DNA from 2 places in the Streptomyces sp. NPDC001848 genome. Region 1 is predicted to be linked to the other one. Evidence: riboswitches for the same ligand, from Rfam matches in the RefSeq annotation. Region 1 holds a riboswitch; the other holds the start of a gene.

Region 1 (4,482 bases):
GCCACTCCCGGGAGGGCGGCGACCCTGTGGCGCACGCGGAGGAGGCGGCGCTGGCGAAGCTGGACCCGGCTGATCCGCGGCTGGCCTCCGCCACGGTGTACAGCAGCCTGGAACCGTGTGCCCGCCGCGCGTCCCGGCCCGCGCCCTGTGCCCGGCTGATCATCGAGGCGGGGGTACGACGGGTGGTGACGGCCTGGCGGGAACCGGACACCTTCGTCGAGTCCGCGGACGGGAACGCGGTGCTGGCAGCCGCGGGCGTGGACGTGGTGCTGCTGCCGGAGTACGAGGAGCGCGCCAAGGCCCCGAACGCCCATCTGCTGCCCCCGGCCGCCGGTGCCTGACGGCCTCGAAGGGGGCCGTACGCGGGGTCGTGCGGCTCCGCGCCGGGCTGGAAATCGCTGGTGGAACGCCGGCGGGGTAAAACCTGTGCGCAGGCTGTCGCGCGCATGGCGTACACTGGAATCACCGACGCGGGGTGGAGCAGCTCGGTAGCTCGCTGGGCTCATAACCCAGAGGTCGCAGGTTCAAATCCTGTCCCCGCTACTGAAGGCTGAGGGCCGGAGTCCGAAAGGGCTCCGGCCCTCGGTGTTTCCCCGGCTCTCCGTCAGCCCCGGGGCTACTCCGCCCGGCCCACAGCGGTCGCCCCCCGCCGCCCTTCCGGGAAGCCTGGACGGGTGGTGCAGCAAGCAGGCGAGCGGTGGTCATGGGAGCAGGACGATCCGGCCGAGCGGCGCGGGCCCGACGGGCCGTGTGAGCAGCGGGCCGGGGAGCCGAGCCGGCTCGTCGGAGAGCGCGGAGAGCGCGGAGACCGCGGAGACCGCGGAGACCGCGGAGACCGCGGAGACCCCGGAGACCCCGGAGACCCCGGAGTGCCCGGCGCCCCGGTCCCCGATCCCGGCGTGCGGGACCTTCCGGCGCCGCCGTGCGCAGGGGCCGAGGCGGAGGCCGGAGCGGAGGCTGGACCGGAGGCCGAGGAGCGGGGGATCTCGTACGCGCGGGCCTTCCTGCGGGCCCTGCCCTGGCTGCTCATCGCCGGTGGGGTCTGCTTCGACCTCTTCGCCCCGTCCCAGTACACGGCCGGCCCCCTCTTCACCGCCGCGCCCCTGGTCGCCGCGCCCCTGTTCTCGTTGCGCGGCACCGTCCTCACCAGCCTGACCGCCGTCCTGGTGGTCCTCGGGGTCCACCTCTGGCTCGGTGTGATCGGACAGGCGGGCGAGGTCACCGAGGTGGCCACGGTCGTCACCGTCTCCGCCCTCGCCGTCCTCATCAACGTCCTCGTCCGCCGCAACATCGCCCGCCTCGCCTCCGCCCGCCAGATCGCCGAGGCCGCGCAGCGCGCCGTGCTGCCCGAGCCCGCCGCCCGGATCGGTGGGCTGGAGATCGCGGCTCGTTACGAGGCCGCCCAGGCGGACGCGTTCATCGGCGGCGACCTGTACACCGTCCAGGACTCCCCGCACGGGGTGCGGCTCGTCGTCGGCGACGTACGCGGCAAGGGCATGGGGGCCGTGACCGCCGTGGCCGTGGTGATCGGCGCCTTCAGGGAGGCCGCCGAACAGGAGGCGTCGCTAGAGGCCGTCGCCCAGCGCCTGGAGCGGGCGCTGTCGCGCGAACGCGGCGGGCGCGAGGGGCCCGAGGAGTTCGAGGGGTTCACCACCGCGGTGCTCGCCGAGATCCCGCACGGCTGCGGCGTCGTCCGCGTCGTCAACCGCGGCCACCCCGCCCCGCTGCTCCTGCTCCCGGACGGCTCCCTGCGAGAGCTCGGGGCCCGCGACCCCGCGCCGCCGCTCGGCCTGGGCGACCTCGGCCTCTGGCCCGCGCGGGCGGAGGAGTGGGACTTCCCGCCCGGCGCGACGCTGCTCTTCTACACCGACGGGGTCTCGGAGGCGCGGGACGCGTTCGGCCGGTTCTACGACCCCGCCGTCCGCCTCGCCGGACGGGTCTTCCCCGGACCCGGCGCCCTGTTGAGCACCGTCACGCAGGAAGTCGCCCGGCACACCGGCGGCCGCGGCACGGACGACATGGCTCTGCTGGCCGTGCGTCGGCCCGGACGCGCTGGGCGCGGGCACGAACAGTGAGCGAGTGATGCCTCAGCGCATAACGACTGACATACTGTCAATACCTGTGAGGCTCATGAGGCGCGGGCGACTCGCCCTTTTTCCCCTGTTCGGGTCGCAAAAGTCCTGGCCAGCGGCGTGAACGGATCTGTCCGAACCGCTTGGAATCCAGGCCCCGCGTCTATTAACGTTCGATAACGCAGCGCGGTCGTCCCAGCCGTCACCAGAGGCGGCTCCGTGCGCGCCTGCCGAATCCCGCGAGGGAGCCGGGGAACCACCACCTTGGGGTGAATCGAGCGGATACCGCCGTGGTCGCACGGCCGGTTATACGCGCGTAGGAGACCTTCCTGCTCCGAACCCGTCAGCTAACCCGGTAGGCGAGACGGAAGGAAAGGAGTGCGCCCACGTGGCGTTCAACCGGCCTGCCCAGAGCACCTCGTTCGCCCCTGACGGCACTCGGACGCTCGACATCGCGCCCGGCACCGACGAGGGCCCCTGGGAGGAGTGGAACCCCACCGAGGACTCCGTCCGTCCCGTCCGCGGCCGGCACCGCGTCGCCAAGCAGCGCGGGGGCGGGCTCGCCCGCAGCTCCACCGTCCTCGGCGTCGGTGTGATGGCCGCCGTCGGCGCGGGCGGCCTGGCCACCGCGCAGTCCGGCAAGCCGCCGGTGTCCATATCCCTGCCGGACCTCTCCTCCGTCACGGACTCCGCCAAGGCCCTCATCGGTGACGACTCCGGCGCCCCCAAGAGCTCGGCCACGCCCCTGAGCAGCGTGGGCCGGACCGACGCCACCGGCTCGAAGGACGCGGGCGAGGCGCTGCGCGCCCGGATCATGCAGCAGGCCGAGTCCCAGCAGCAGCGGATCGCGCGGGCGGCGGCACAGGCCGCCGAGGACGCCGCCGTGAAGAAGGCCGCCGCCGCGGCGGCCAAGGCGCAGGACGACGCGCAGGCCAAGGCCGCAGCCGAGAAGAAGAAGGCCGAGGAGGCCGCGCGGCTCGCCGAACTCGCGAAGCAGTTCACGCTGCCGACCTCCTCCTACACCCTGACCTCCCGCTTCGGTGACGCCGGTGCCATGTGGTCCTCCGGCTACCACACCGGTCTCGACTTCGCCGCGCCCACCGGCACGCTCATCAAGGCCGTCCACAGCGGCACGATCACGGAGGCCGGCTGGGCCGGTTCGTACGGCTACCGCACGATCCTCACCCTCGACGACGGCACCGAGCTGTGGTTCTGCCACCAGTCGTCGATCAGCGTCACGGTCGGGCAGAAGGTCGGTACGGGCGACGTCATCGGCCGCGTGGGCGCGACCGGCAACGTCACCGGGCCGCACCTGCACCTGGAGGTGCACCCGAACGGCGGCGCCGCGATCGACCCGATGGCCTGGCTGCAGAGCAAGGGCCTCAACCCCTGACCCCCGCGGAAGCACGCCCGTTCACAAGATCTTTGCCGGCCTCCCGGAAGACTCCGGTCCGGCCGGGGCGTTGATGCAGAGCATGACTTCTCTTCGCAAGCTGGGTTCGTCCGATCTCGAGGTCTTCCCGCTGTCGCTCGGCGGCAACGTCTTCGGCTGGACCGCCGACGAGGCGCAGTCCGTCGCCGTCCTCGACGCCTACACGGAGGCCGGCGGCAACTTCGTCGACACCGCCGACGCGTACTCGGCCTGGGTGCCGGGCAACAAGGGCGGCGAGTCCGAGACCATCATCGGCAAGTGGATGAGGGCACGCGGCAACCGCTCCGACGTGGTCATCGCGACCAAGGTCAGCCAGCACCCCGACTACCAGGGCCTGACCGCTGCCAACATCAAGGCCGCGGCCGACGCGTCCCTGCGCCGTCTGGACACCGACTACATCGACCTCTACTACACCCACTACGACAAGCCCGAGGTGCCGGTCGAGGAGATCATCGGCGCGCTCGACGAGCTGGTGAAGGCGGGCAAGGTGCGCGCCATCGCCGCCTCCAACATCTCCGCCGAGCGCCTCCAGGAGTCCCTGGACTTCTCCGACCGGGAGAACCTGGCACGGTATGTGGCGCTGCAGCCGCACTACAACCTGGTCTCGCGGGACACCTACGAGGGTGCGCTGCGGGACGTCGCCTCCCGGGCGGGGCTCGCGGCCGTGCCGTACTACGCGCTCGCGTCGGGCTTCCTGACCGGCAAGTACCGGCCGGGTACGACGGTGGGGTCGGCGCGCGCGGAGGCAGCGGCCAAGCACCTGGCCACCGAACGCGGGCGGCGGGTCCTGGCGGCCCTGGACGAGGTCGCCGAGGCCCGGGGCGCCGAGATCCCGACCGTGGCGCTCGCCTGGCTGGCGGCCCAGCCGACGGTCGCGGCCCCGATCGCCTCGGCGCGCACGGTGGAGCAGCTGCCGGCGCTGCTGGCCGTGGCGGACCTGACGCTGACGGACGAGGACCTGGCGAAGCTCACGGAGGC
Region 2 (4,482 bases), on a different contig from region 1:
GCCCGCCCAGACCCGCCACTACCTGGTGCGCCACGTCCTCGGCCCGCTCGGCGCGTGGTGGCTGCGCGACCGCTTCCAGGAGAAGGTGCAGGTGCGCGAGGTCGAAGGCATCATCCGTGCGTCCGTCGTGGACGGCACCCCGGCCCTCACCGTCCGCACCTACACGGGCCGCACGGAGGAACTGACCGCGGACCACGTCATCGCCGCGACCGGTTACCGCGTGGACATCTCAGCGATGGACTTCCTGGGCCATGAACTGCGCACCCGGCTGGCGGTGAGCCGGGGCGCCCCGAAGCTCGGCGCGGGCTATGTGTCCTCGGTGCCGGGCCTGTACTTCACGGGCCTGCCGGCGGCGGCCTCGTACGGCCCGGTGATGCGGTTCGTCTGTGGCACGGAGTTCGCGTCGCCCCGCCTGGCGAAGCACCTGGCGGCGGCCCACGGCTGACACCGGCCGGCCACCGGACCACCGTCCCGTGGCCCTTCCGCCGGGAAGGGCCACGGGGGCCACGGGGGCCGCGGAGTGTTCAACCGGCGCCCCTGGCCGGTTCACAGTGGGTAGGTGGAGGTCGGCCGGTTCACGGTGGGTGTGCCGGACGTCGGCTGGTCGGCGGTGAGTCGCGGGGGTGTTCCATCCGTATTCTCTGATCATGGCCGCACCCCTCGCATATTCACTCATCGCCACTGACCTGGACGGGACGCTGCTGCGCGGTGACGACACGCTCTCCGACCGGTCGAGGGCCGCGCTGGCGCGGGCCGCCGCGGCCGGCGCGCAGCACCTCGTGGTGACGGGGCGACCGGCGCCCAGGGTGCGGCCGCTGCTCGACGACCTCGGCGGCAGGGGGCTCGCGGTGTGCGGACAGGGCGCGCAGGTGTACGACGCCGGCGCGGACCGGTTGCTGTTTTCCGTCACCCTGGACCGGGAGTTGGCCGAGACCGCGCTCGGCAAGATCGAGGCCGAGGTGGGGCAGGTGTACGCGGCGGTCGACCAGGACGGCGTGGACGGGCTCACGCTCATCGAGCCCGGCTACCGGATGCCGCATCCCACGCTGCCCGCGGTGCGGGTCCAGCGGCGCGACGACCTGTGGTGCGCGCCCATCAGCAAGGTGCTGCTGCGCCATCACGCCCTCAGCGACGACGAGTTGGCGACGGCGGCGCGCAGCGCGGTGGGTTCGCTGGCGTCGGTCACCATGTCCGGGCCCGGCACCGTCGAACTCCAGCCGTGCGGCGTCACCAAGGCGACGGGGCTCGCGCTCGCCGCCGAGTATCTGGGCCTGGGGCCGTCCCGGACCATCGCGTTCGGTGACATGCCGAACGACATCCCGATGTTCGAGTGGGCCGCGTACGGCGTCGCCATGGCCAACGCCCACCCCGAACTCAAGGCGATGGCCGACGAGATCACGAAGTCGAACGAGGACGACGGCATCGCCGTCGTCCTCGAACGACTCTTCGGGGACCGCCGGACCTCGGTCTGAGCCTCGGTCCGCGCGGTGGACAGCGTCAGTACGCGCTGTGGACGTTGTCGATGGAGCCGTACCGGTGGGCGGCGTAGTTGCACGCGGCCGTGATGTTCGCCACCGGGTCGTAGATGTTCCACGACGTGCCCGGCACGTGGTACGCGCGGAAGGTCGGGGCGATGACCTGGAGGAGGCCCTTGGACGGGATGCCCATCCGGGCGTTGGAGTCCCACAGGTTGATGGCGGACGGGTTGCCCGACGACTCACGCATCACGTTGCGGTAGATGCCGTAGTAGGAGCCGGGAATCCCGTGCTGCCGCATGACCACCAGCGACTGGCGGATCCAGCCGTCGAGGTTGGTGGCGCGCGTGGTCAGGGTGTTCGCGGTCACGGCCTTGGTCGCCGCGGACGTGGGGGTCGCGGCGGAAGCGCTGGTCGCACCCATGAGCGGGAGGGCGAGAACGGCGGCACCCGTCCCCGCGGCAGCGAGGGCACGGGTGAGGCGCGCGGCCTTGGAGCGGCGGTCCCGACGGCGTGCGGGCAGGGCGAAAGCGGGCATGTCGTTTAGTCCTCTCCAACGCCTGCGAGGTGAGCTGTCGGGTTCGGGCGGGGAGGTGCCCGGCCGTGTCCTCGGTGCCGAGGAATCGGCTTCACCCCAAGCCGTTCCGGTGCTGTGTCCGGTCCGGCGACTTACCTGGGTCCCCCGCTCCTGCCGTTATGGGTCGATGGGCTCGCGAGCGGCGGCAGGATTCGGCGATCCGCTCGGATCGATTGGGAAGGTATGCGAGAGCACATGTCGGGAACAAGCCAGGAAGTCACATTCCAAGGTAAATGACCTTGAAATGCGGGAATAAGGGGTGTGATCCAAATTGTTGAACGAGGTTCAACTTGGCATAAGCAAAGCGGAAGTTGAGACTCCGAATGCTTCGCCCTGTCCTGTCCGGGCGTGAGCTAATTCACTCGGGTGTCCCTTGATCGTCTCCCGTAATTCAGGACTCCAAGGCGGCAATTCGGGCAAAAGGTGCATCGATCGCTGTCGAGGGGTGATGTTTATGGGTGAAAATCTGCATAATTCGGACACTTCGTGCGTCCAGGGACCCGCCCTGGGTCGGAAGAGTGGTGACCGACGTCACCCGTCATGGCGTATCAGGTCTGTGCGCGTGCGTGTCCCGTGGTTCCGCGCGAGCCGGGCGAGCCGCGCGAGCCGCGCGAGCCGGGCGTCCTGGGCGAGCCGCGTGTGCGCCCGGCCGGGTGATGGCGTCCGGGCGGGACGGCCGGGACTCGCGTGGCCCCCGGGGCCGTCACGGGGGGCGACTTTCCGCCATGTCGCTCCAAACCCGCTCGTATCACCTGATCAAGAAGATCAAGAACATGCCGCTCCTGATCCGATACGGCCCGGCCCGGAACAGCGGGCACTCGTGGTGATCGAAACCTGACCGGATACGCTGACTTGAGTGATGGCGGCGACAGATCGACAAACTCAGTGAGCCGAGTCGACCGACAACGTCATCGACCACATGACCGACCTCGCTACCGACCGTGTGATCGTCAGCAGACGTCAGCAGACAGGAGACCTCACGTGACCGTCGTCGGGCCGTTCGGGCTGAGCGTGCGGGACCAGGCTCTGGAAGCCGATGTCCAGGCCGGATTGGCCGCTGTCGAGGAAGGGCTGCTCGACGCCACGAAGAGCGAGGTGCCCTTCATCACCGAGGCCGCGCAGCATCTCGTGCGCGCGGGCGGGAAGCGGTTCCGGCCGCTGCTCGTCATGCTCGCGGCACGGTTCGGTGACCCGTACGCACCGGGGGTCGTCCCCTCCGCCGTGGTCGTGGAGCTCACCCACCTCGCCACGCTGTACCACGACGACGTGATGGACGAGGCCGAGGTGCGGCGTGGGGTGGCCAGCGCGAACAGCCGCTGGGGCAACTCGGTGGCGGTCCTCACCGGCGACTTCCTGTTCGCCCGGGCGTCCCACATCCTGGCCGATCTCGGTCCCGAGGCCGTCCGTATCCAGGCGGAGGCCTTCGAGCGGCTCGTCACCGGCCAGATCCTGGAGACGGCGGGCCCGCGGGACGGCCGTGACCCGGTGGAGCACTACCTCGACGTCCTCGCCGGCAAGACGGGCTCCCTGGTGGCGGTGGCCTGCCGCTTCGGCGCGATGATGTCGGGCGCCGACGAGACGGTCGTGGACGTGCTGACGCAGTACGGCGAGCGTCTCGGCGTGGCGTTCCAGCTGGCCGACGACGTCCTGGACATCGCCTCCGACTCCCACGAGTCGGGCAAGACCCCGGGGACGGACCTGCGCGAGGGCATCGCCACCCTCCCGGTCCTGCGCCTGCGCGAGCGCGCGCAGCGGCACGGGCTGCCGGAGGACGTCGCCCTGTGCGAGCTGCTGGACTCCGACCTCACGGACGACGCCCGCCACGCCGACGCCCTCGCCCGCCTCCGGGTCCACCCGGCTCTCGAGCAGGCCCGCCGCGACGCGGTCCGCTACGCGGAGGACGCCCGCTCGGCCCTGGCCCCGCTGCCGGACTGCGGCGCGAAGGCGGCCCTGACGGACATGTGCGACGCGGTGGTGCACCGGGCGGGGTGACGCGCCGCCCAGGGCCCTGATCCCCCCGTCAGGCGTGAGGCAGGTCACAGTCCGTTCGGTGTTCCCTGACGACCCCTACGGGTGGGGTACCCCATCCCGCCCGTCGTGTCATACCCCAGAAGTACGCGGAGTTGGCCCCGCGGTCTGACGCTTCCCTCCCGACGATTTGGTCATATGGAGAGGACCACCTCACAGGAGTCCGGGGGAGAATGGCGGCGCAGGGGGGTGGGGCACATCCCTGCTCGAGCGAAGTCGAGAGCTCGGGGGGAGTGCACAGACAGCAGGCCGCCGCCGATCACGGAGGTAAGGCACACATGGCACCGTACGAATCCGACGACAGCACACCCGCCGGGGAGGCCGAGGACGTACGCGACGGGCGGCGCAGGGCCGCCCGGTACGTCGTCCCGGTCACGGTCGTGGGCGTGGCGGCGGCGACCA

Evidence for each region. A riboswitch is a leader RNA that binds a small molecule or an ion and turns the genes downstream of it on or off. The one in region 1 is predicted to bind cyclic di-AMP.
Region 2: it holds a riboswitch for cyclic di-AMP, as region 1 does, so the genes downstream of both, ACFYZJ_RS25750 (transglycosylase SLT domain-containing protein) here and ACFYZJ_RS36915 (M23 family metallopeptidase) in region 1, are expected to answer to the same signal.

What each region holds. Positions count from the first base shown of each region.
Region 1 is NZ_JBIATP010000027.1:79,704-84,185, forward strand. Features, by position in the region: gene ACFYZJ_RS36900 (dihydrofolate reductase family protein) at 1-341, shown strand, start outside; tRNA gene ACFYZJ_RS36905 (tRNA-Met) at 470-543, shown strand; gene ACFYZJ_RS36910 (PP2C family protein-serine/threonine phosphatase) at 900-2,075, shown strand; cyclic di-AMP (ydaO/yuaA leader) riboswitch at 2,291-2,449, shown strand; gene ACFYZJ_RS36915 (M23 family metallopeptidase) at 2,461-3,465, shown strand; gene ACFYZJ_RS36920 (aldo/keto reductase) at 3,548-4,482, shown strand, end outside.
Region 2 is NZ_JBIATP010000012.1:291,180-295,661, reverse strand. Features, by position in the region: gene ACFYZJ_RS25760 (FAD-dependent oxidoreductase) at 1-445, shown strand, start outside; gene ACFYZJ_RS25755 (HAD family hydrolase) at 648-1,472, shown strand; gene ACFYZJ_RS25750 (transglycosylase SLT domain-containing protein) at 1,498-2,013, opposite strand; cyclic di-AMP (ydaO/yuaA leader) riboswitch at 2,018-2,220, opposite strand; gene ACFYZJ_RS25745 (polyprenyl synthetase family protein) at 3,034-4,044, shown strand; gene ACFYZJ_RS25740 (outer membrane lipoprotein carrier protein LolA) at 4,359-4,482, shown strand, end outside.